3 regions of the Sporosarcina sp. FA15 genome follow, and region 2 is predicted to be linked to each of the others. Evidence: riboswitches for the same ligand, from Rfam matches in the RefSeq annotation. Region 2 holds a riboswitch; each other region holds the start of a gene.
What was found. A riboswitch is a leader RNA that binds a small molecule or an ion and turns the genes downstream of it on or off. The one in region 2 is predicted to bind cyclic di-GMP.
Positions count from the first base shown of each region.

Region 1 (8,084 bases), 1.5 Mb from region 2:
ATTCATTTGTAATGCAGCGAACATGTTGAAGTTTGTCGGTGCGCAAATTAGAATCGTTTGTTTGTTTAAGGAGGCATCGACTTGTTTAATTGAACCGGTAAATTAAAACGACCAATCCGAATAGGGAAAGGTCGATTTGTTTTTGAGTTTCTTCTATGGATAGTAATTACTTCCGACTTTTCACCTCTATTTTTAGAAGTTTTGCATCAGGTGATTGTTGAAGCCTGTATTAAAATCCAGTGAAACCAAGATGTTTTATACCGAATAATTTCTACCTAAGCATTGGGATTCAACATCTTAATGACAATAGAAGCATTTACATTAGCTTGTGTACCACCTATCACAGACGCAAGACCAACTGCTGCAGCAGAAGAATGATTTCGAAGGGTAAGAACATCGTTGGCTACTATGGCAATAATAGCCTGCCCGTTGTTTTGCTGAGTGCCAGCACCTGAACCATAGACTGTTCCGGGAACCAGCGATCCATTTAAAAACAGTGCAAATTGGTTAGGTTCCGTACCTGATACAGAGAAAGTAACCTCGTAGTCTCCCGGAACGTTAATCATAATTTGAGAGGTTCCAAGGGTATGCACAATTCCAGGTGTCATTAATCCATTTGAATCAAACAAAACATCAGCTTCTATAGGTACCGTTTGAGGAGTTAGATTGTAAATATACCCGTATTCGCATAACCCGCATGTGGCTCCGATAGTACTAGTGGAGCCAGCCTGCCCGATAGCCCTGATTGGCCCCATGAACACTCTTGGTACTCTACATATATTTTTGCAAGAACATGGACTGATGTGACATTTACTACATTTACGATTAGAGAAGTGGTTATTAAAATTCATTCTTTCACCTCCATCTGTAGTATCCTATTCTTGCAAAAGAGGAAATGAAGGGCAAACACCTTGTTGATTACTAAAAAAGAAATAGACAAGAGATTGATCCTGGTGAAACTGAAGAAATGTGTGATAAAGTCAACCACTTGTTTGAAAAGCTGGGAAATGAAAAGTGAGTAAAAAAACAGCCACCAACTCGATTGAGAAGGTGGCTGTTATTATGTTATAAGTCGTGCGCCTGTCCGCATTTAATGTGTCCCCCTGAATGTCCCCCAACCACACGAATTCAAAAGATTTCCTACGACTTTACTTTAACGGCGTGGCATAGTCGATTAGTACCTGGATGCTGAAACTATCATATTATCACACCTGCAGAACGTACGTACGAAACGGCTGATTAGTCTAGCACGAAATAATTCATAGTAGCAACAATGCTTATGCCTCAAGGCTTATGAGGGGTTTAAATGAAAACAATCTCCAAATATTCCACCAATTTGAAAAGTGAATGTGTCACTGTAGGCTTTCGCTAATTTGACTTCGAGGTTTTTAAATGAGTGGCCATCCCGTTACAAGGTTGTGGTGTACGAGCCATTGTTGCAGCGGGAGTTGTATGAGAAAAGGCAAGAGGCTTGGAAGTTATGGCGACAGTAATGACCTCGTTTGAAGGATGGACATTCATTATTTTGACTTTGTTAATCGCGTTAGGATTTTATTAAATTGGTTGGATGCATGGGCGGGGGAAGTGATGGAGTAAACACGAATTGTACATTTAAGATGAAAAAAAGACCGTAATTTCTTGGTCTTTTATGTTAGTGTACTATGTTTTTCAATAGATTTTATTTAATTGGGTAATAAGTCCATCAAAAAAAGGCTTCACGATAAAATCTGCGGCTCCATTTTCTAAAGCCTCAATTATTAAATCTTGAGTCCCTAAGGCTGAGCACATAACAACACGAGCATTGGGGTTTATTTTCTTAATTTCTTTTAGCGTAGCGATACCGTTCATATTTGGTAAAGTGATATCCAATAAAACGATATGCGGGAAGTGTGATTTATAAAGAGGCACAGCATCTTCTCCACTCCCAGCTTCAGCTACGACATAATAACCGTTACTTACGATAATATTTCTTAATAGATTTCTCATGAATTTTGAATCATCTACGAGCATTACTGATTTATTGAAAATGATCCTCATCCTTTTTAACAAGTGATAGAAAGCAATACACTTGGTAACCGGCTACCATTACAAATAGTTGTATTAGGCCCTTGGCTTTGCGTCCTTACCTTTCGATAAGTTTGCCTATATACAAACTAACATACTTTGATAGAACAATCTTATGAAAGAGTCTAATACAAAGGAGTAGTAGGCAAATAGGTGGGTTATTAACATGTGCTGTCCGAAAAGAAAAGACCACTGATTAAAAATAATCAGCAGTCTTTATCACAGTCATCTTGAGATTTATGCCCGGAAATTTCGAACAACCATTGTTAATCCACGTTTTTCAAAATTATTGTCGCTTTCTCTTACCTATCAAAGCTACCTAAAATCATAAAATCTACAAGAATTCCACTCACTGGATTTTCTGAACCTAATACATTAATTCCTAGTACTACTATACTACTATTATTTGTGACATTAGCAGAGACGAATTTTGCAGCAACATTCTTTTCTCGCATTTGTACTCTCGGTCTTGCATTTATCGAAGGATTTGTAGAATATACGCTTGATACAGCATAGTCAATAGTTGTTAATAATGGAATACCATTAGATAATCCGTTTTCTGTGAAATAAAGTGTGGCTATACCATTTGCGTCAGATGTAGCTTGCCCATAAACAATCCGCTTTACTTTTTTTGGATTGGACTCTCCTGCCTTAAACACTTGAAGAGCTGTTGGTGCCATTAAAACAAACTCAACGCTCATAGCTATTCTCCCTCTGTAATACTTTGATATCTATTACAAACAACAACATTGATTAAATGTATGACTGGCTATACCTTAATATTCTTTATGCTTTTTATTAGCTTATTACATTCAATGTTCCTTGACGATTCTTGCTTTTTTGCAAAGTGAAAATGCAGTGAAAGCCATCAAAATGTAGTACGCAGTTCGACCAAAATATGTAGCAGATGTGATGGAAACTTATTAAACTATTTTATTGCGAATGTAATAAAAACGAGCATTAAGGCTTGGTAGCGGTGAACGTGGAGGAAAACGACTTGAAGACAACTCCTTATAAAAAGGCAACAGAAATGTATATCGAAGTCATTGTAGCGGAAAGTGTGGATGAAATTCTAAACGAGGCCGAACCGAATCTACGGACTAAAGAATATGCATTTATGAAATTCATGAATGCGCCTAATACGCAGGATCACACAGATAGGGATTTATTACAGGAATTTGAAAGCACCACAAATGGCTTTTTGCAGGCTGACAGTTCGTTACTTTAACGCACAGTACGAGGAAATGGGAGACCCATTATATGCAGTAAATTAAGAAGAGGACTAGATATTATCATAACGAAATCAATTTCTTCCCCCAGGCACCTAAGCGATATAGAAGCAGAACCTGGAAAAAAACCACTGACTTTTAGTTTAAAGATAATGTGACTGTTTACAGTACGCCTATTAGCTTAAGCAGTAAAACTATTACAAGAATCGAAATAATAACACTTAGAATGTATCTCAAGGATATCCCTCCTTTAGAATGATTGTACCATGGTTACTGTAACTAAAAGTGTTTTTTTTAGGAGTTTATTTCAAATTTACAAGCTAGTGCAATAAGTGGGAACGCATAGTCTGACCAAAAAGCGAAGTAGATAACTGAATGACCTCATACGAAGAAATAATCAAACTTTTAACCCGGTTACTGTTAGAGGTGCTGAAAGATATTGAACGACGCACCAGGGATTGGATGTGGAGTGCTAGCGATAGGACGATCCGTATATTCGTCAGCACCAAACATTCTGTGAGGGAGTGTTAACCGTGGTGCAGCAACTTACTATTTTTGATGCGCTGTCAAAATGATAGAAAGGACTTTTACTGTCATATGCCGGTCCGCTCTATATGTATAAATTAATTTTCATAGAAATAATTCATTAATCTATATCGATTCACTCTCTATTCATTTCTTCTATATGATCATCAATCGGATCAATCGTATGTTTATATCGATAACTTTTATGGACGACGAAATAGATGAAAATGAGTTCTAAAACAAAGATAATAATACAAATCCATATCCAAATCCATGTTGTAACTGTCATTTGATAGTCTCCATTCTGACTTTATCTAATGTAAGTTTACTACGAAATCTGCTTAATTATAGGTTAGTCAGTTATGGATCGGTGACAGTTTGGAAACAATCCTATAAATCTGAGTTCTGTGAGGTTCTATTTAATGAGGTTAGTTACACGAAGAGATAAAAAAACAGTCCCTTATATAGGGACTGAAAGAATTTAGTTATTCATGTCTTGAATACCTGGACTATGTTCATTTGGCATGTCAGGCAGTAAAGGAACCGGGAATCCAGCAGGTGGAGGAGTAACTTTAAGTTCGCCATTATTTCTGCTAGGGGACTGTCCTTGGAAAATTTCCCCGATTCTAGTTGGGTCTAATCTGAAATTGAACTGGGCATTATGATACCCTAACTCCACATATTTTCTGCATTCAGGATATTTATTTATATCGTAATTCGGGACAGGGAACAGCTTGCCCCAATCAACGCCGAGCGTTTCCAATGCTTTTGCAAACGCATTCTGATGTGCGTTATCTCTCACGATTAGGAAAGCTAATGTCTCGCGAAATGTTTTGTTAGAACTCATTTCGTAAATTCGAGTTTTTTGCAAGACACCGGTTGATTCTAACACCAGGTTATCGAGCATATCACTAATCAAATTGCCATGGCTATAAACCCAAGAACCGTTCCAAGGATTCCCAGTAGCATCTACAGGGAGAGAGGCTTGAGCACCAATAATGTAGTGATGAGGATTTGCGTGTCTAACGGCATCATCGAGAGGTGCTTGATCGACGCCAGCATTACCTGGTACAGCAGATTCACCTGAATCATTTAACAATTGATTGATTGTATTCTGGACAAGTTCAACATGAGCGATTTCTTCCAAAAACACACCACGAAGTAAGTCGCGATATTGTGTTTCCTTACCTCTGAAATTGGAGCTTTGGAAAAAGTACTGCATCATGGTACGCATTTCTCCAAAATGCCCACCTAGAATTTCTTGCATTACTTTTGCAGCTTCAGGGTCGGGTTTATCGGGAGGAGTGACGGGATTGATCAATTCTTCTTTGTAGTAATACACATTTAGCACCTCATTTATATATTTTTACTAACAGTAGTATCAAGCAAAATGAAAATTTTATTCACAATCAAAATAATCGTCTATCGGAAAAAATGAGGACACTGATTCAACTTAACGGTTGTTTTAGTTTTATTATTGGATTTTAGTCTTTGCACTTATTTTGCCCGAAAACAGCTAATGGGGCACCAAAGTAGGAAAAGTCGATGGGAATCAATCAAACTGAAAGGATTAGAGATGTTTTTCGAAGGAGTAAGCATCTCCAACAAGTCATTAGATAGGAACGAAGTTAAGGATAATTCAAGAGCGTATCCACGTAGTTGGAAATGTGAGAGGGATAGAAGTTCTTCGTTGGATTCTTGAGGTGAAGAAGTACTCTTGGATAAGCACGTCCCATCCGACACCTGAAAGGCTCCATCGTGATGCAAATGTCAGAAATGCCAAATACGTCGAGATATTGTTCTTAGAGAATAAAGAAGATAAACTTAAAGGCAAGTCGGGAGTGCGATAATTTGTATGTAGAACTATGCAACAGTCCAATTACATACGAGTGTTAACTTTTAGTTTACCTATATTTCTGATAACATCGGTTGCGGGAGGTGAGAAAATGCTTGAATTTCAGATAACACTTCATTTTAATGATAATGAAACTTTCATTATGAACTTATCTGCGAGTAGTCTAGAAGATGCGTCGATAAAAGTTACTCAAATGATACAAGATAAACACATTCATCAAGATATAATGGGGAATTCCTATATAAAAGGATATAATCTTGCTATGGTACAACGTTTTCATGTATCCAACAGGTAAAAGTTATGAGTTTATTTAGCATCTTGCTGGGTGCTTTTCTTACGTTCAGTCAAGTGTTTTCGTGGGCTTGCTTGCTGCATACACCGATTGAACCTGACCTGTAATCTCGATGCAACAATGGCCAACTAAACAATTTCCGAAGTTACAACCCAACCCAACAGCTTAGTAACCATCCGATTCAAACCCCGCATTATTATTAGCGCCCAGATTCAGCGACAAGCAGCGAATCGAGGAGCTGGGGTTCATGGCTAACGATGCAATTACGTGTGTTCGCGAGATTTTGATTGTCGTTGAATGAATTCTTGGAGTATCTCTTGAATTTAAATAGTACTATAGGTATCATGATTTATAGTCCATCAAATCAATATATTGGAGAACTATAACTAGGGTTTTGCTTATAAACGTCTGAAACCAAGGATCGTATCTTTTACAGGTTGCATAAGGTGCCTATTGACATAAAAGGTTCGAGGGGGAAAATTTCAGCATATGATGCATTGAAACTTTCTCAATCAGCCTTATTTTATTACTTAAGGGGATAATTGAAATGAAGGAAATTAACGAACTTAAAGCAGGAGTCGCTATTATTATTTTAGATGAAGATAATCGAGTATTATTGCAGAAGAGAGCTGATGTGGGGCTATGGGGGATCCCATCAGGACATGTAGAGATCGGGGAGACAGTATCCGAAGCAGCTATTAGGGAAATGAAGGAAGAAACGAATTTAGATATACGAATTACTAAGCTAATCGGTGTTTACTCTGATCCAGATTCACAGGTGTTTTCATACCCTAAAGGAAAAATAGTTCATTTTATAACAACCTGTTTTTTAGCTGAAATTATAAGCGGAGAACTTCGATGCAATTCTTCGGAATCACTCGATATTCAATATTTCGAACAACAAGATTTGCCATCAGATTTGTTGGAAATGCATCCTTGCTGGCTGAAAGATGCTTTGGCTGAGAGAGATTTGGCGTTTATACGTTAAGGTTCAGCGCTAAGAATAAGTACAAATGGAGAACGTCCAACCGGGCGTTCTTTTACTTTCCCAAAAGAAAACTGGCAAACAATGCGTTTGGTGGTTTTCTATTAATTAAGGGAAAAGAAAACAAATCTACCGTTGACGGCATGCTGCATACGCGAAACGAAAGCCGAAAGATAGAGAAGGTATAAGGCTAGGATAGCAATGCGATTAGTCTGGTTATCCAAAAATAAGGAGTGTGGAATGGCTGACGGAGAGGTGACATTCATTTGAAGAAAATGCTATGATTAGTAAATCAGTGTGTAGAGATATTGGCTTTCTCATTAACCAAAAATATATGTCTCATGATACGTCTGCCATCTGAAATATTATTCGCGGAGATGACAAACATGCATGGAGAAACAAGACTACCTAGAAACGGAAGAGAAGGTATATTATTTTTATTAATCATTTCAATTATTTCAGTAAACACAATCGCCCCTATTATTACAGGGTTGGAACGTGGCTTCAGTAAAGAGGTATATCTAGATACATTAAAGATTATTCCGTTTATGTGGATAATCGTAATTTTATCAGTACGATTGATTGCGGGACCGATTGTTGGTAAGCTGATACCAAAATTCGTGGGACAATCAGATGGGTTTAATGCCAGAATTCTATTGAATACTTTATTGAATGTTACGGTATTATCTATTATTCTATCGATTATCGGAACTTGGGTTGGTACGAAACAAATAAGCCTAGAACCATTTAAAAATTTCTTTCACATTTGGCCAAGAAACTTTGGTATAGCATTTTGGATTGAACTGTTGGTTGCACAGCCAATAGCAAGATTTGCGATGAAAAGATTACATGCAAGACAGGGTCGCAAAGCCGAAAGTGTAAATGCGTAACGCGCAGCAGGAACAAACTGCAAAGTAGGGAAATTGAATAATTATTAATGTGAAAACGTCCATTCGGGCGTTTTTTACATTTGTAAACCGATGCTGTGTTGAGTCGATGATGGTGGAGGTGATGAGTTAGGTAATTTGGTACCGTAATACTTGATGGTGATAAAAAGGTCTTTCGTCCTCCTTTGTAGTAGTATAGTGTAGAGGAATTATTATGGGAAATAAAATCTGTAATTCCACTCTTTTC
Region 1 is NZ_CP188818.1:1,397,319-1,405,402, reverse strand. Features, by position in the region: gene ACP8HG_RS06725 (hypothetical protein) at 1-106, shown strand, start outside; gene ACP8HG_RS06720 (BclA C-terminal domain-containing protein) at 276-755, opposite strand; gene ACP8HG_RS06715 (response regulator) at 1,669-2,010, opposite strand; cyclic di-GMP riboswitch class I at 2,068-2,153, opposite strand; gene ACP8HG_RS06710 (hypothetical protein) at 2,367-2,765, opposite strand; gene ACP8HG_RS06705 (hypothetical protein) at 3,062-3,292, shown strand; gene ACP8HG_RS06700 (DUF6877 family protein) at 3,669-3,824, shown strand; gene ytzI (YtzI protein) at 3,955-4,107, opposite strand; gene ACP8HG_RS06690 (manganese catalase family protein) at 4,300-5,160, opposite strand; gene ACP8HG_RS06685 (hypothetical protein) at 5,765-5,968, shown strand; gene ACP8HG_RS06680 (NUDIX domain-containing protein) at 6,513-6,953, shown strand; gene ACP8HG_RS06675 (hypothetical protein) at 7,337-7,840, shown strand.
Region 1: another riboswitch for cyclic di-GMP. It lies ahead of ACP8HG_RS06715 (response regulator); the one in region 2 lies ahead of ACP8HG_RS13570 (sensor histidine kinase).

Region 2 (8,084 bases):
GAAACCTGGTAAGTATCAGTTTGTCGAAACAAAAGCACCTTTTGGCTACGACTTAGACCCAACTCCAGTTGAGTTTACGATTGACAAAGGTCAATCTGAAGTGCTCCAGATTTCAACAGACAATAATTTGACGCGTGGCTCTGTTGAACTCGTTAAAGTGAACAGCGATAACAATGCAGTCACTCTAGCGGGTGCAGAGTTTAAATTGCTAGACGAAAAAGGTGAAATGCTCCAAGAAAACCTACCAACGAATGCTGATGGGAAATTGGTTGTAAATGAATTAAAACCAGGAAAGTATCAGTTCGTGGAGACGAAGGCGCCTTTTGGCTATGAATTAGACGATACACCAATTAATTTCACGATTGACAAAGGTCAAACTGAAACGCGTGGATTGGAAATTCCGAATACGATCATTAAAGGCTCAGTTGAATTAACGAAATACGATAAAGACAATAATGGTGCAATTTTAGCAGATGTTGAATTTGAGTTGCAAGATGAAAAAGGTAACGCGATTCAAGTAGGATTGGTAACGGATGAAACTGGTAAAATTGTTGTAGACGAATTAAAACCAGGTAACTATCAGTTTGTAGAAACGAAAACACTATTTGGTTATGATCTGAATGCAACTCCAATCAAATTTACAATTATCCTAGGGCCAACTGCTATAGAAACAGTGGAAGCCTTTAACGAATTAACAACAGGTTCAGTTGAACTTACGAAGCGTCCCGAACATAATGGGAATGGAACACTTGCAAGTGCAGTCTTTAAACTGCTAGATGCAAAAGGCATCACGCTGAAAGAAGATTTAACGACGGATAAAGATGGTAAACTAGTTGTAGATAATTTAAAACCAGGGAACTACCAGTTCATCGAGACAAAAGCTCCAACTAATTATATTCTAGATACTACACCAGTAAAATTTGAAATTATTAAAGGTCAGACAGTTACGGTACAGGTAATTAAAACAAATAAATATAATCCGTATTATCCACCGGTCGACCCAGGCAAACCGAGCGAACCAGGCAAACCGAGCGAACCAGGCAAACCGAGCGAACCAGGCAAACCAAGTGAACCAGGCAAACCAAGTGAACCAGGCAAACCAAGTGAACCAGGCAAACCAAGTGAACCGGGCAAACCAAGTGAACCGGGCAAACCAAGTGAACCGGGCAAACCAAGTGAACCGGGCAAACCAAGTGAACCAGGCAATCCAGTTGAACCAAGCGAACCGGTTGAACAAGAGAATCCGGGCGTACCGGGTAACCCAAGCAATCCAAGTAACCCGAGCAATCCAAGCAATCCAAGCAATCCAAGCAATCCAAGTAATCCAAGCAATCCAAGCAATCCAAGTAATCCGAGCAATCCAAGCAATCCAAGTAATCCGAGTAACCTAAGTAATCCCGATTTAGTGACTCCAAGTAAAAAATTACCTCAAACGGGTGAAGCATTCCCAATCGGTTCAATGGCGACCGGTTTTGGAATAATTCTACTTGGAGCTTGGATGTTCTTTAGACGAAAAAAATCTCGCAAAACGCAAAGTGAGATTTAACAATAAGATAGCCCTATGCAAAACCAGTTCGCTTTAAAGGGACTGGTTTTGTTTTTTTGTTGAATTTTAGTAGGACAAAGAGCTTTATATAGGAGAATTATTCCGCATGACAACATTCAGAATACCCGAAGTGCGAATGACCATTCGAATCCGTCGGCCGACCAATCATATATCCCGCCACCCAATCGTAACCGCCGGGTTGCCGATCATATATCCCGCCACCCAATCATAAACGCGGGGTTGCCGATCATATAACCCGTCACCCAATCATAACCGCCACGCAGTCGATCATATATCCGGCCATCCAATCATAACTGCCGGCCTGCCGATCATATATCCCGCCACCCGATCATAAACTGTCGCCCACCCGAGCATATAGTATTTCAACTGATCGTATCTTTCCACCACTCTATCCAACAGAAAAACTCCCACGAGGTTACTAATCGTGGGAGTTTTTAGCGCTAAACATACATTCAATTCACACTATACGCCACCAAGCCCTTAGCATTGGCATACAATGCCGCGTTTGTTCGATCGGCAAGATCTAACTTTGCTAATACCTGACTGACATGTTTTTTTACAGTAAACTCTGTAATATATAAAGCCTGTGAAATTTGTTTATTTGAATGGCCCATCCCGAGTTCGAGTAATATCTCCTTTTCCTTCGGTGTTAGCTGTTCGATATGCCTATCATTTTCAAAAGGGCTTTCCTTCGATTTTATCACCAAATCAAACACCCCTGGATCATAATACTTTCTACCTCTGCCGATAACTCCGAGGGCATGGATCAGTTCTTCAGGTAATGCCTCTTTTAATATATAGCCATCGACACCTATTTCTTTTGCCTGTTTAAAGTCGTGCTCTTCCGTCGATGAAGTTAGCACGACGAATTTACAGGTTATTCCTTGTTGTTTCGCTTCCGAAATTAATTCCAAACCAGATTCATTTCCCAAGCGAAGATCCACTATCGCCAAATCAGGTGTAGTGTCATGGAATAGAGTTAGCGCGTCATTTCTATTTGCTGCTTCACCTAGGATTTCAATTGCTCCATCTATAGTAAGGATAGATGTTAATCCTTTTCTTACTAATGGATGATCGTCGACAATAACAATTTGCATTAGCCAATCACCTGGACCTTCTCAAGTATTTTTGCGGTTGGAATTTCGATTTGTATTTCTGTCCCTATCCCGTGTAATCCACTTATCAAAAACGTTCCTGCAAAAGTACTTACAAGACGTCTCATATTGAAAAGACCGATTCCTTTTTCATGCTGGCCTTCGGATATGTGCGAATTAATTCCGATTCCATTATCATGAATTTCCAATACAGTTTTCTCGTCCAGTATAGATAATCTGAGTTCAATAGCCGTGCACTGGCCATGGCGAACGGCATTTCCGCAAGCTTCACAAATAATTCTATAGAGTGCTTGTTTTAGTTCGCTTGATAGTAAAGCTTCATCACCCGTTATCTGATAATCAATTCGTATATCACTTAACCGTGCATACTCGTCAAAATAGTTTTGCAGCCCAACTTGAAAAAAATTTTCGCCATTCTTCGTCGAGTTGAGACCGTATATCGTCGACCGTAGTTCCTTTAGTGTAGTGTTGGCAGATTGTGAAAGAAATTGATATTCATCATTCAACTCAGTACTTGTCATGCCTTTACTTTTTGTTTGTAAACTGTGCAGAGAATATACAATACCGACCAATCTTTGTGAAACACTGTCGTGAATTTCATTGGAGATACGATTCTGCTCCTTAATTACAATCATTTGCTCCTTCATTGAATCTGTATGAATTCTTTCGAGCATTATTTCACTAAGTTCGGCTAAAAACTCAAATGGGCGATTAAAGAGCAATGTTTCTCTAGACTCACTTGAACCGGAAATCTTAACTCCAATCACACCAGTAGTAGTGGAGGTTCTAATTACTTTCATACCGTACCAATCCTCGTTAATCTTACTGACAAACAGTTCTTTCTCCAGGCGTATAGTATTCCATTGTTTTCTTAGGCTAGTTTCAATGTGGGGATTACTCGTAGAAGATGTTAGGTAGCTATTTTGATGATTTATGTCGGTCAACCAAAAGAATGCTTCTCCACTATGTGTAAGCTTGATGATAGCTGCCATTATTTCATTCATTATAATTTGAGGGCTTGAATTATCCATTAGGTGGTACAGCGATATACCGTGCTTCAATGTATCTAGATAGGTATCATTCGTTTCGATTGGTTTATTAGTAGCGCATGCTTGTACCAAATCCAAAGCAGAAGCTTTCTGAGTGTATCCTTCTAATATATCAGCTAGAATCTTTCTGATTTTTGTCACACCCTCTCATTTCATAATAAAAACCCAATCAACTTGAACATAATGTCCAAGTGTAATTAGGTCGGTTGCACCAATAACTCCATACATCCAAGGTGCCCATATAGAGGATGTATTTCACAGTTTCCGTAAATTATATTCTTTTATATAGTTCAGTATAACCAAATTACATTGAATATGACGTCATCTCCTGCGGTTGAAGAGGTTCTTTTTTTTTGTTATTAACTTGTATTTTAGCGAATTAAGACTTTTCAGTTACTTGTTACCTATCAGTAAATCAATATTAAAGGTTACTTCTATAAGATAGAGCTATTACTTCCGAGTGAGCTATTCATTAACAGAAGTAGAAGTGAACTGGTACGAAAGTGCACCGACTCTACACTAAGGTGGAAAACCGGGGTAGACAAACGATATCAGAAAATCACTCTTTAGAGTGAGGATGCCCGCAAGGAATACTCCTATACTAAAAGTAGTTACAAAAATGGTAACGAGCCGAAAAAAGCATTGGAGGAGATTTCCATGAAAAAGTATGACACCTACTAAAGGGGTGTCAAGGATCACAACAGCTGCCAAACTATGAAAATGGTGCATGCAATCAAGGCTACTTTATCAGGTGAAAATGAACTCATACCTTAGATCGAAGAAGAAAATAATTTCTTCCAAGTCGCAGGGAAGAACAAAGAACAAGCATTCAATAAAAGCGAAAAAATACAAACTAATTGGAGGAAATTAAAAATGGGTATTAAACAGAAGCTAGCAATGGGTATCGCAACTGGGGCATTGGCTGTAAGTATGATCGGTGGAGGAACATATGCTTATTTCAACGATGTGGAAACAAGCACGAATACATTCGCTGCCGGTACACTGGATTTATCACTAAAGCCTGAAACAATTATCGATGTAAAAAACATTAAGCCTGGTGACTGGATGAATCGTGATTTTACATTGAAAAATGACGGCACACTCGACATATCCAAGGTATTACTTAAGACAGAGTATTCAGTAACAGACAAAAATGGTGATAATGTAGAAAACTTTGGAAGTCATATCCGAGTTAACTTCATGTGGAACCACGATAAATCAATCACGGGACCGTGGACTGGACTGGACAACGTGGTTTACCAAACAACTCTTGCTGAGTTACAGGGTATGACACCAGATGCCGTTGCAAATAAAGTCTTTGTCCCATACCTTGAAGAAAAAGGCGGTTTAAAAGCCGGCAATTCTGACACGCTGTCCGTACAATTCGAATTTGTCGAGAACGACAAAGATCAAAACGAATTCCAAGGTGATTCTTTAGAGCTTAAATGGACATTTGATGCACAGCAGACAAAAGGGGAAAAGAAATAACATATATCCCGGGAGGAGAGCACTTCTCCTCCTTCCTTTTATTTCATCAATCAACCAATGCTCTTCCTTATATATATTTCTCAACATATAACTCGATTTTATGTTTTGAGGAATATACGTAAGAAAAATCCAGTGGTAAAAAATCGAAAGGCGGGATCAGGTTGAAAACCAGCCGAAGGCGCAAACGTAGGAAAAAGCATCAAGGTCCATTTCTGACTTTAAAATTGGCACTCATATGCTATTTAGTCATCTTTAGCATTAGTTATATTTCGTCTGACACATCCGCATATCTCAGTAGCCAGTCGGAAGTCTCCCAGATGATCACTGCCGGATGGGAAGTCCCGGTTGTACTTATGAATCAATGCGGTGAGGAAATTGAAAAGGATGCTGTAACGGGTGAGGAAATCAAGATCGACCGTGAGAACATAGATAATAAGCCTAAGGAAGAAAACGATAAGGACACGGTATCGGGTGAGGAAACCGAAGTCGACTGCCTGGACAAAGATGATAAGTCTAAGGAAAAAGAAGAACAGGATGCTGCACCAAGCGATGTCGACTGCAAGCGCGAAGATGATAAGTCTGTTGGAGAAAACGAACAGGATGCTGTATCAAGCGAGAAAATAAAGGCCGACTGCAAGAATATAGATGATGAATCTAAGGAAGAAATTGAAAAGGATAAGGTCATAGAAGGTGAAGATGATAAAGCAGATTCGGATGCTAACAAAGAGAACGAGCAGCAGAAGCCTGAAGATGACGGTCAAAAACAGCCGGACGGCAAGGATGGATCTGTTGATGAATCTACTGAAAAGAAACCGGAAGAAAAGGATTCTATAGAAAGTAAGGTTCCAGAAAATAACTCTGAAACAAAGAATGAAGCTGAAGTGAACGCTGTCGTAAAACCAGAAAATAACACAAAGAAAGTAGAAGGTGATACAAATGAGAGAGAAGAAATTAATGAAAAAGAAGAAACGAATGAAGAGGATAAGTAGCATCGTCTCAGGCATATTGATGGTTCTGCTGATTAGTGTAGCTTCCATAGTGGTCTTCACGAAAGTCTCAGGCGGCGAGCCACAACTTTTCGGTTACCAATTAAAAACTGTTCTGTCGGGATCCATGGAGCCGGGAATCCTAACAGGCTCGATCATTGCCGTAAAGCCGGCTGAAGATAAAACTAATTTTAAAAAAGGCGACGTCATTACATTCCAAGAAGAAGAAAATATTTTGATCACACATCGGATTACTGAGGTAGTCAAAAGTGGAGACTCCGTACTTTACCGGACAAAAGGCGACAATAACAATGCAGAGGACATGAATCCAGTTCTGTCTGACAATGTAGTAGCGGAGTACACTGGTTTTACAGTGCCTTACGTAGGGTACTTCATTAACTTTACCCAGTCGAAGAATGGTGCGTTTTTGCTATTAATACCCGGATTCCTGCTGCTTATCTACTCGGGGTTTACGATTTGGAGAGCACTTGGAGAAATCGAATTGGCTCCGAAAAAAAAGGTGAATATAGTGAGGGAAGATGGCGGAGAAAGTTCTTCCTGAATCAATCGCTAAGATATGTAAGGAGGCATTATCATGAGCAAACTGTTTCGACTTTTTCCGGTTCTTCTATTGATTAGTGGAATCTGTTTCTTTCCTATGACGAGCGTATTAGCAGATGGTGAAGACAACACGGGCAAGGGTGATATAGACATCGGCATTTCACCAAAAGATACGTTATTTGAAATCAGCAATATGAAGCCTGGGGACTGGGCACCTCGGACCATTACAGTCAAAAACTTAGGTAGCAAAGATTTTGCCTACCAAATGCAGTTAGAAAACAGTGGAGAAAAAAAGCTGTTCAATGAGCTACTGCTGGAAATAAAAGCCGACGACAAGGAATTGTATCAGGGGAAATTGGCTGCATTTAAATCTCTGCCCGCAAGAAAACTTACACGCGGCAGCGGGGAGAATCTGGACATCACTATTCGTTTTCCGGAGCACCTTGGAAATGATTTTCAAGGCCTTGGGGCGGCATTTGTTTTCACTTTTACGGCGGAAGGAAGAGATAACCCGGGGAATGGAGGAGGCGATAACCCAGGGGACGGAGGAAGCGATAACCCTGCGAATGGAGGAAACGATAGCCCTGCGAATGGAGGAAGCGATAGCCCTGCGAATGGAGGAAGTGATAACCCTGCGGAGGGAGGAAGCGATAACCCTGCGGAGGGAGGAAGCGATAACCCTGCGGAGGGAGGAAGCGATAACCCTGCGGAGGAAGGAAGTGATAACCCTGCGGAGGGAGGAAGTGATAACCCTGCGGAGGGAGGAAGCGATAGCCCGGCGGTTCAAGTCACAATACCAGGACAGATCGACAGCGGCGTTCCAACAACAGCCGGGTTCAACTTGCCTGCCACGTCAACAAATATATTTAATTTGATGTTAGTTGGTTCTGTACTTGTGGCAGGTGGAATTGTGTTGATGATCATCAGGCATTACAGAAGGATGAAAATAGCTCAATAGACACGTAAATGACTCAAATGGCTAATTGGTTAAAGAGAAACTTTTGAAAAGCTGCCTGTGCATGGCGTATCATGCCTTGGTAGCTTTTCTGTTTTTCGTGAAAATGAGATGAATCAACACATCCTTTATTAGCTGGAGGTGATGTAATTGCTGAAAAAAATGGCTGTGATTTTGCTGGCGGTTGGACTATTTTTGATAGGCTACGCCAGTGTGCAGCTAAAATCCGCACAGCAGTCGGAAAAAGCCGCACTGGTTCAGGCAAAGGGGGAGTTGGAAAAACAAAAAATAAAGTCACCCCAGCTTGAGTCATCCCATCCCGACCTGTCTTTTCAGAACGGTCAAACAATCGGCATCCTGCAA
Region 2 is NZ_CP188818.1:2,873,170-2,881,253, reverse strand. Features, by position in the region: gene ACP8HG_RS13585 (SpaA isopeptide-forming pilin-related protein) at 1-1,546, shown strand, start outside; gene ACP8HG_RS13580 (hypothetical protein) at 1,835-1,963, opposite strand; gene ACP8HG_RS13575 (response regulator) at 2,020-2,664, opposite strand; gene ACP8HG_RS13570 (sensor histidine kinase) at 2,664-3,872, opposite strand; cyclic di-GMP riboswitch class II at 3,925-4,006, opposite strand; gene ACP8HG_RS13565 (CalY family protein) at 4,605-5,219, shown strand; gene ACP8HG_RS13560 (SipW-dependent-type signal peptide-containing protein) at 5,381-6,208, shown strand; gene sipW (signal peptidase I SipW) at 6,156-6,767, shown strand; gene ACP8HG_RS13550 (hypothetical protein) at 6,801-7,724, shown strand; gene ACP8HG_RS13545 (class D sortase) at 7,872-8,084, shown strand, end outside.

Region 3 (8,084 bases), 2.1 Mb from region 2:
CTCCTTATTGCACTGGAAATTATAAAGCTTCCCTGGGGATAATCTGCAAATTGGCCTAGAATGTTGCCACAGGTTGTGTTGTACTAAGGCTGCGTTCTTCTGTTACAGGCGCTTCCTCTTTTTTTTTTGCAAATAAACGTCAAAGTGAGCTGAAAATAATGCCTGTCTTCTGTCCAAAAATGTTATTGGAGGAGCCAACCCCTGATCACCTTGTAAATTGCCAGGAATGCGGCCTTTATGAACAAGGGACACGGATGGTATGGGGTGAAGGTAATCCAGCGGCCCCGATTATGATTATTCTTGACAATCCCGGAGCACGTGAAGATCGTGAAGCCGAGTCATTTGTTTGTGGAACGCGGCAAACGCTACAAGAAGTTGCAAATGAAGCTGGCTTGAAAATAGATGATCTGTATGTCACTTTTATACTAAAAAGGAAGCCCGTTCGAGCATACGACAAAGAATTAGTACGTCAAATTTGTATGAGGCATTTAGAACAGCAGCTTACAGAAAAAAAGCCTACTCTCATTCTTTGTTTAGGAAATGTAGCCGTTCAGTCTTTTTTTCAAAATCCTGAAGCCGAAGTGAAGTCAATGCGGAGTAGTTGGCACGATATACGTGGATTCCAAACAGCGGTCGCCTACCATCCACTTGCAGTTAGACGACGTCCAAACTTACGTAACTTATTTTTGGAGGACTTGACTTTCGTTGCGGATCGCTTTCATTCTTTAGACCTCTAGCTACGATATGAAGTTTTTGTAATCCAATATTACTATTAGAAAAATATTTATGTTTGATAAATTAATCAGATATGGTAGATAGAATTCAAAAAAACAGGACACACAATTAAGCATGTCCTGTTACCAACTCAGATATTTGGTTGTTTTGAAGTATTCAATATTTCTAGTTCTTCTTTACTTCCAACGTGATCAAGTTCTTTATTTTTTTCAATTTCATGCATGTCAAGAACGTGTTGGGTAGGTGGGATTAATAGACTTATTACAATAATTGTCACTCCAGAAAAAATCACACCTGAGAAAACAGGCGTTAGCCACAATTCGCCCAACAAGCCCAAAAACCCATCCGATTGAATTTTCGGCCCAGGAACGTGAGTAAGTGACGTAATAATATAATATACGAGTCCAACAGATATACTTGCCCATACAGCCGGAGTACTTACCCGCTTCCAAAATGGGCCTAAAACGATTGGCCAGAACAATGTAACAAATACAACATCCCATGCTAAATAGGCTAAATCAATAACTTTTTGAGCACTTAGCGCCAGGATTAAACCTAACAATGCACTTGCAAGAATCACCATTCTTGAAAAAAACAATAGTTTTTTCGGATCAGGATTCTTATTAATAAAATCTAAATAAATATTTTTAGTAACAATTCCTGAGGTTGCTACATAACATGCCGCAACAGTTGACATACCCATCGCCGCCATCGCTGTTAAAAAGATAGCAGATAAAATAGGTGGGAAATAACCTTGTGCAAAAACAAGCATCAATGTTTCCGGATTGGAACTGTTCGGATAAATAGATTTAAATGCTTCCCCTAACATTCCAGGTATCCAACTAATAGCGATGATTACTGAACCTGCAATAATCATACTCAGCTGTGCGACACGCGGACTTTTTGCCGCTGCAACACGCTGACCTAAATCCACTGCGGGAATATCACCAAGAGCTAAAACTAAATAGAGTGTCCAGAATTCAACTCCACCTCTACTAAATAATTCATTTACATTCCACCAATCAGGGTTAAATGTAACATCGGGATAATAGAATAAAACAAATATAGTTATCCCGAGGATTCCCGCTACCGCTAGTGCCCCTTGAACAATTTCAGTGTAAGCGACAGCCCATAAGCCTCCAATAACGGAGTAGAGTGCCGTTAACGAAACAAATAATAGTGCGGCTGGAAGGAAATCGATTTGGAAAAGTTGTTGGATAATATAAGTACCCCCAACAGTGAGAGCCGCGGCATTGAAAATACCAAATGCTACCGCCATCACGATTCCCGTGTATGCTCCTAATCTTTTACTACCATATCTCAATCCGTAGTAGTCCGCTAGTGTCCATCCTCTTAATCTTCTTAGGGGCTTAGTCCAGATTAATGCCCCTAAAATCATACATGTACCTAGGCCGCCCATTGTTGCGGACCCTTCAAAGCCTCCACTTGTATAACCTGAGCCGACAGCAGCAAAAAAGAATGGAGCTGCTAATAACGCGGCAATTAAACTCCCAGTTACAACAGATAACGGCATACTCCAGCCCGCCACAATTAAATCTTCGGCAGTTTTGACGCGCTTATATCCTTTATAGCCAATGTAATAAATAAAAACTAAATATACACAAAATACGACGATATTCATCAATTCAAGTGCTCCTCATCTATCTTTTATCCGTTCATAACTACTCCACCGTTTGGAGTTAGTATTTGACCTGTATAAAAATCCGCATTTTCTGATGCTAAAAATAACACAGTTTTGGCGATTTCCTCAGGTTGTGCCAAGCGCTTTAGTGGATATTTCGCTGACTCTTCCGCGATATAGTTTTCACCGAACGCTTCGAGGATGCCAGTATGTGTTCCACTAGGCGCTACAGCGTTGACCAATATATTCGGTGCCAACTCTCTTGCCAAAGCTTTGGTAAAAGCATTAATACCGCCTTTTGCCGCTGAATAATGGGTAAATTCTTCACACCCTAGACTTCCTATATCTGAAGAGATGTTAATAATTTTACCTTTATTTTTTTCCTTCATTCTTTTCGCCGCTTCTCGGCAATTATAAAAGTTTCCGTAAAGATGAACCTTTATCATTTTGTCCCACTGCTCATCAGTTAAATCTGTAATAGGAGCATTCTGTGCAAACCCGGCATTGTTGACAAGAATATCAATTGCTCCTAGCTGGTTGTCCATATACTGAAACATATCCTGCACTTGTTTAGAGTCAGATACATCCGCACAATATTTTAGTGCATTCACGCCATGGTCCTTCGCTTGTAGACGAACTGTTTCCGCCTCTTGATCGCTGCCAATATAGTTTATTAGAATATTTGCTCCCTGTTCAGCAAAAGCTAAAGCAATTGCCTTGCCTATCCCCATACTAGAGCCTGTAATGAGAACATTTTTACCGGTAAGCTTTAAATCCATTAATCTTCACTCTCCAATTTAAAGTTTGTAATTAGGGACTGCAGCTTCTCCGCAGTTTGGCCTAATGAAGCAGATGCTTCTTTCACTTCTTGCATCGACACCAATTGTTCTTGTGTAGCTTGTGAGACATTCAATGAAAACTCGGTAGATTGTTGAGATGTTTTCTTAATATTATTAACGGATGCGACTACTTCTTCAGAGGATGCAGAAATTTCTTGAGATGCAGCAGAAATTTCCCGGATTTGATCTGCGACTTCATCTGCAGATTGTACAATCCTTTTAAATATCTCGCCTACTTCATTCGTATAATCCATTCCCACTCTTACGTCTTCTTTTCCTTTTTCCATCACGGTTACAGAGGCATTAGAATCCGTTTGAATCATATGAATTAGTTGGAAAATCTCTTTAGCCGACTGAGATGATTGTTCAGCTAAACGCCTTACTTCATCTGCAACGACAGCAAATCCTTTACCATGCTCACCAGCTCTGGCTGCTTCAATAGCAGCGTTTAGTGCTAACAAATTTGTTTGCTCTGCTATAGCAGTAATAATGTTCACAATGTCGCTAATCTTATTAGAATTAGCATGTAAACCATTAATAGTTTTCTCTATTTGTTCTACAGATGTATTAATTAATTGCATTTGATCAATCACCTGTTGGACAACCTTATTTCCTTGTTCAGCAGCAATTGAGGCCGTCAGAGACGATTCAGAAGCCGTATTGGCTGAATCAGCGATTTGTTGTATTCCCCCCGCTGTTTCTTCCATCGCAGCAGCTGTTTCTTCAGTCATCACCAAAGAAGTTTCAGCATTTTGAGCGATATTCTTCATTTCTTTTGAAACGTTTGTTGAACTAATATACGATTCTGTCGCATTCATAGTTAGCTGATTGGCTGATGATGCAACGTGATCAGATGTATTTCTAATGTTTAATATGACATGTTGCAATTTTGAAACCATTGTTTTTATCGATTGTGAAAGTTGTCCAACTTCATCATTTGTAATCTGAAGATCAACATCGTTCAATTCTCCATTTGCCACTTGGTCTGCAACAATGACCACTTTTTTAAGTGGTAATAAAAGCCGATCAATTGTAAAATACAGCAATACTAATAAGATTAAAATTCCGATTACTGCAATAATAATCTGTTTTGTAACACTTTTTTTAATGATGGTATCAATATAATCCGCAGAGTAATCAATTCCTAACACTGCAATTGTATTTCCGCTTTCATCTTTAAGAGGGCTGAAAACTGTTCGCCATGATCCGAATGAGTCCTCAAAAATAGTTGTTACCTCTGATTGATCATTTTTAATTGCGAGCTTAGCAGTATCTACATGAACAGGAGCAAGATCAGTAAACAATTCCCCCGCTTCATACGCTTCATTCAAATTTTCAGTATAGCCGATAGGAGTGACGCCATTATCCTCCATCTCCCATATATAACTCCAAAACATGATTCCCTGTTCTTCCCTTATGCCATCCAAGGTACTTTGCATTTTCAAAAATTCAGGATCGTCTTCCCCTTGAACTTTCAATAGACCATCTATATCTTTGGAATCTAGGTTCATGGCTGTCAATAAGCCAACACTTTTTAACTCTTGTTCTAGGTCATTTTCTAACTGGCCGTTCAATTGAGAAATACTTTGTGTCGTTAGAACAGAAAAAAGTGCTAAAACAATAATAGAAACTGTAAGTAAAAGTTTATACTTTAATGACATGTTTTTAAAAAAACTCATAATAATTATTTCCTCCTCTTCAATTTTTGTATCTTTCTTTACACATAAAAAAAGCCCATTTCACAATGAAATAGGCAAATAAAAAAACTAGACTATTATCTAGCATTTCTTGAGCAGCTCAGCCGTCATAGTAATAATTACTTTAGACCTGTAGCTTTGCGTCCCTATTTTTCAATAAGTTTGCCTATAACCATCAAAAAATATACCACATAGTCTAATAGATGGCAATAATAAGTACCAAAAGATTCATAGGATAGTATAATGACGCCACTTAATGTCCTACTTTTAAAACACCAAACTAGTATATAGTCATTGGTGAAAAAAGAGAAATAGTGTCTTTAATCCCCCGTCCATATTTATTTTCCGCTGTTTTAAATTGTTACATCAATTCTTTTACAAGGATAGCATTGCTGGAAATTTCAATATCAAAAGTATTCTCATTTTTGGTAACTTCAACTTTTCCTCTTCCAGGTAAGAAGCAATGCCTAATATGCTATAGAAAGGTGTTGCTATGAAAACGCTATATAAAAATGCGAATAGCTTGCTCGACCTATCTATTTGTTTATCCTGTTTCATCAGATCTATCTTGCCCTTTTACTATTGAGCATTTTTACTTTTTTCCACTAACCTGCCCATTTGGTGCAATAAACAACAAATTACATAATTCAACATTTCAATAATCAATTTGTTGTTATTGCTTATCGTCAAAAATTATTTCTATTTCTGTTAAACAAAAGTTTTAGATACTGAAAATTTCACAACCATTTTTCCGTGCAAAATACTTTTTTGGAACCTGTATCTAACTTCACTTGTTTGCCAATAGCTAATGGATGCATTGGATGGGTGTGGCACGTATCGAACTCAGCTAAAATGGGAATATCCATCCCATCTAATTGCTCTATCAGTAAGTCCAATGGCTGCTTGCCAGTACCTAAATCATCATACTGTTCATGTTTACCTAAAATAATACCAGCAACTTTATCAAAAAAACCTTGCACTTTTAGCATTGCAAAATTCTTCTCAACAATTGAGGCATTTTTCATACAATCCTCAATTAATAAAATATCGCCTTGTTTAATTGTAGGGAAATAAGAAGAGCCAATAAATCCATACATCGAATTCACATTGCCACCTATTAATCGTCCTTCTGCAACACCACTTTGTCCAGTCACCCACTTATTATTAAAAAGCGTTTTCTCTGTCGTTTTTTCTAACCAGTTCACAGGCTCATCAGACCAAAATGGAGACATTGGCACTTCATAAGGTAGCTCTGTCTCTTTCATAAAATATTGTTCGAAATATTGATAAGTATCATTTACTAGTGGTTCAAATTCACCGAACGAAGGTATTAAAGCAGGTCCATAATATGTTGAGATACCTGTTTTTGCATAAAGGGCGAGTAAAACAGCCGTTGCATCAGAATACCCAACGACTAGCTTTGGATTTTGCTTAAATGCTTCATAATCAATATATGGCAGCATGCTATTTGAGTTCGTGCCACCAATTGTGGACATAATCATCTTTATATTCGGATCTCTTAATAGCTCATTTAGTTCATCTGCGCGTGCTTTAGGTGAACCGGAACGATAAACATCAGACTGTCCTGTCAATTTACCTTCTACAATAACAAACCCTTTTGATTCTAAAAATGCTTTTGCACGTTCAAACCGTTGCAACGCAGTAACAGTTGCGGGTGAAGATGGTGTGAATATACCGATTGTATCTCCCTTTTCTAATCGTTTCATCATTAATTATCCCCTTTTTTCATAATTTAGATAGCCCAAAAAACTTAAGAATTTTCAATTTAATAGTGAAGTATACAACTTTAATCTTGACTTATAATCACGAATACTTGTTATTATACTCCATCTATTTAATAGTTTCTATTGAATTTCAGAATAATCGATTTTCGGCTCACCTATGCTTTCATGTGAATAATATGAAGAGGTCGAGCCCCAGAAACTCCTCATTTTTAATAACGATGCTCTGTTTGTCGAATAAAAAATCATTTCAAATGGCTATTGTGTTGCTTTGTAGACACTATCTTCCCCTTACAATCACCCCTAATGCTATTGTTTTCTTCTACTTTCAATAACTCCTCTTTTGATCCTATTATGAAAACTCCAAGTACTATCCCCTTTTTTATTTTCCATTTTCTTACAACTTATTCACTATATAATCATAGCTTCCACTGTTTTTAATTCCTTTGCTAAATCAAGGTGATTTTTCTCGTTTTGTGCTTTGCTTTCTTCCCATTGTCCAGTTATTGCATGAAAATCGTATAGAAGTCTTGCTGTATCACCTAAATCATGCAAACCTTTCATGCTCGGTATGTCTAAATGAGGCAAGGTCTTATAGGATAGTTCGCTAGCAAAATATATTAACTCCTTTTCCAGTGCGTAAAACAAGTTATATACAATTAATTAAGTATTTCTTCCCACTCGTCTGAGCATACTAACGGGCAAGGCTTATACAGCATTGTTGCATTATTCATGCATGCAACATTCCTAAAAAATTAATGCTTTTAACCATTGTTTATGTAAAACTTTAAGGAGGATATTTATTGTATGTATGATGTTGTTATTATTGGCGGTGGTCCGTGTGGCTTATCAACGGGTCTTGCTCTACAAGAAAAAGGACTTTCTTATGTGATTATTGAAAAAGAGGCGATTGTCAATTCCATTGTCAACTGTCCATTACACATGACTTTCTATAGTACTTCTGACCGCTTAGAAATCGGCAACATTCCATTCCTATCTCAAGATGTCCGTCCAAATCGAACTGAACTATTAAAATATTATCGTCTTGTAACTGAGAGACAAGAAATTAATATTAAGTGCTATCAAAAGGTTAATTCTATTTCAAAGAATGTAGCATCCTTTACTGTCCACGCAGAAGATCGTAATGGCAACACCATTCCTTACGAAGCGAAGATGATTGTTATTGCAACAGGAATTTTCGATACGCCAAGACAACTAGGTGTAGACGGAGATAATCTAGCGAAGGTATCACATTACTATAAAGAAGGTCACCTCTATTATGGACAACATGTTACAGTTGTGGGTGGTAAAAATTCAGCAATTGAAGCTGCTATTGATCTTTATCGTAATGGGGCCAAGGTTACACTTATCCATCGTGGAGAAACTGTCTTAGAAGGCATTAAACCATCGTTGTTATTAGATATGCGTA
Region 3 is NZ_CP188818.1:317,032-325,115, reverse strand. Features, by position in the region: gene ACP8HG_RS01660 (uracil-DNA glycosylase) at 255-737, shown strand; gene ACP8HG_RS01655 (sodium:solute symporter family protein) at 866-2,377, opposite strand; gene ACP8HG_RS01650 (SDR family NAD(P)-dependent oxidoreductase) at 2,404-3,156, opposite strand; gene ACP8HG_RS01645 (methyl-accepting chemotaxis protein) at 3,156-4,895, opposite strand; cyclic di-GMP riboswitch class I at 5,005-5,090, opposite strand; gene ACP8HG_RS01640 (S66 family peptidase) at 5,651-6,640, opposite strand; gene ACP8HG_RS01635 (hypothetical protein) at 7,067-7,303, opposite strand; gene ACP8HG_RS01630 (YpdA family putative bacillithiol disulfide reductase) at 7,463-8,084, shown strand, end outside.
Region 3: another riboswitch for cyclic di-GMP. It lies ahead of ACP8HG_RS01645 (methyl-accepting chemotaxis protein); the one in region 2 lies ahead of ACP8HG_RS13570 (sensor histidine kinase).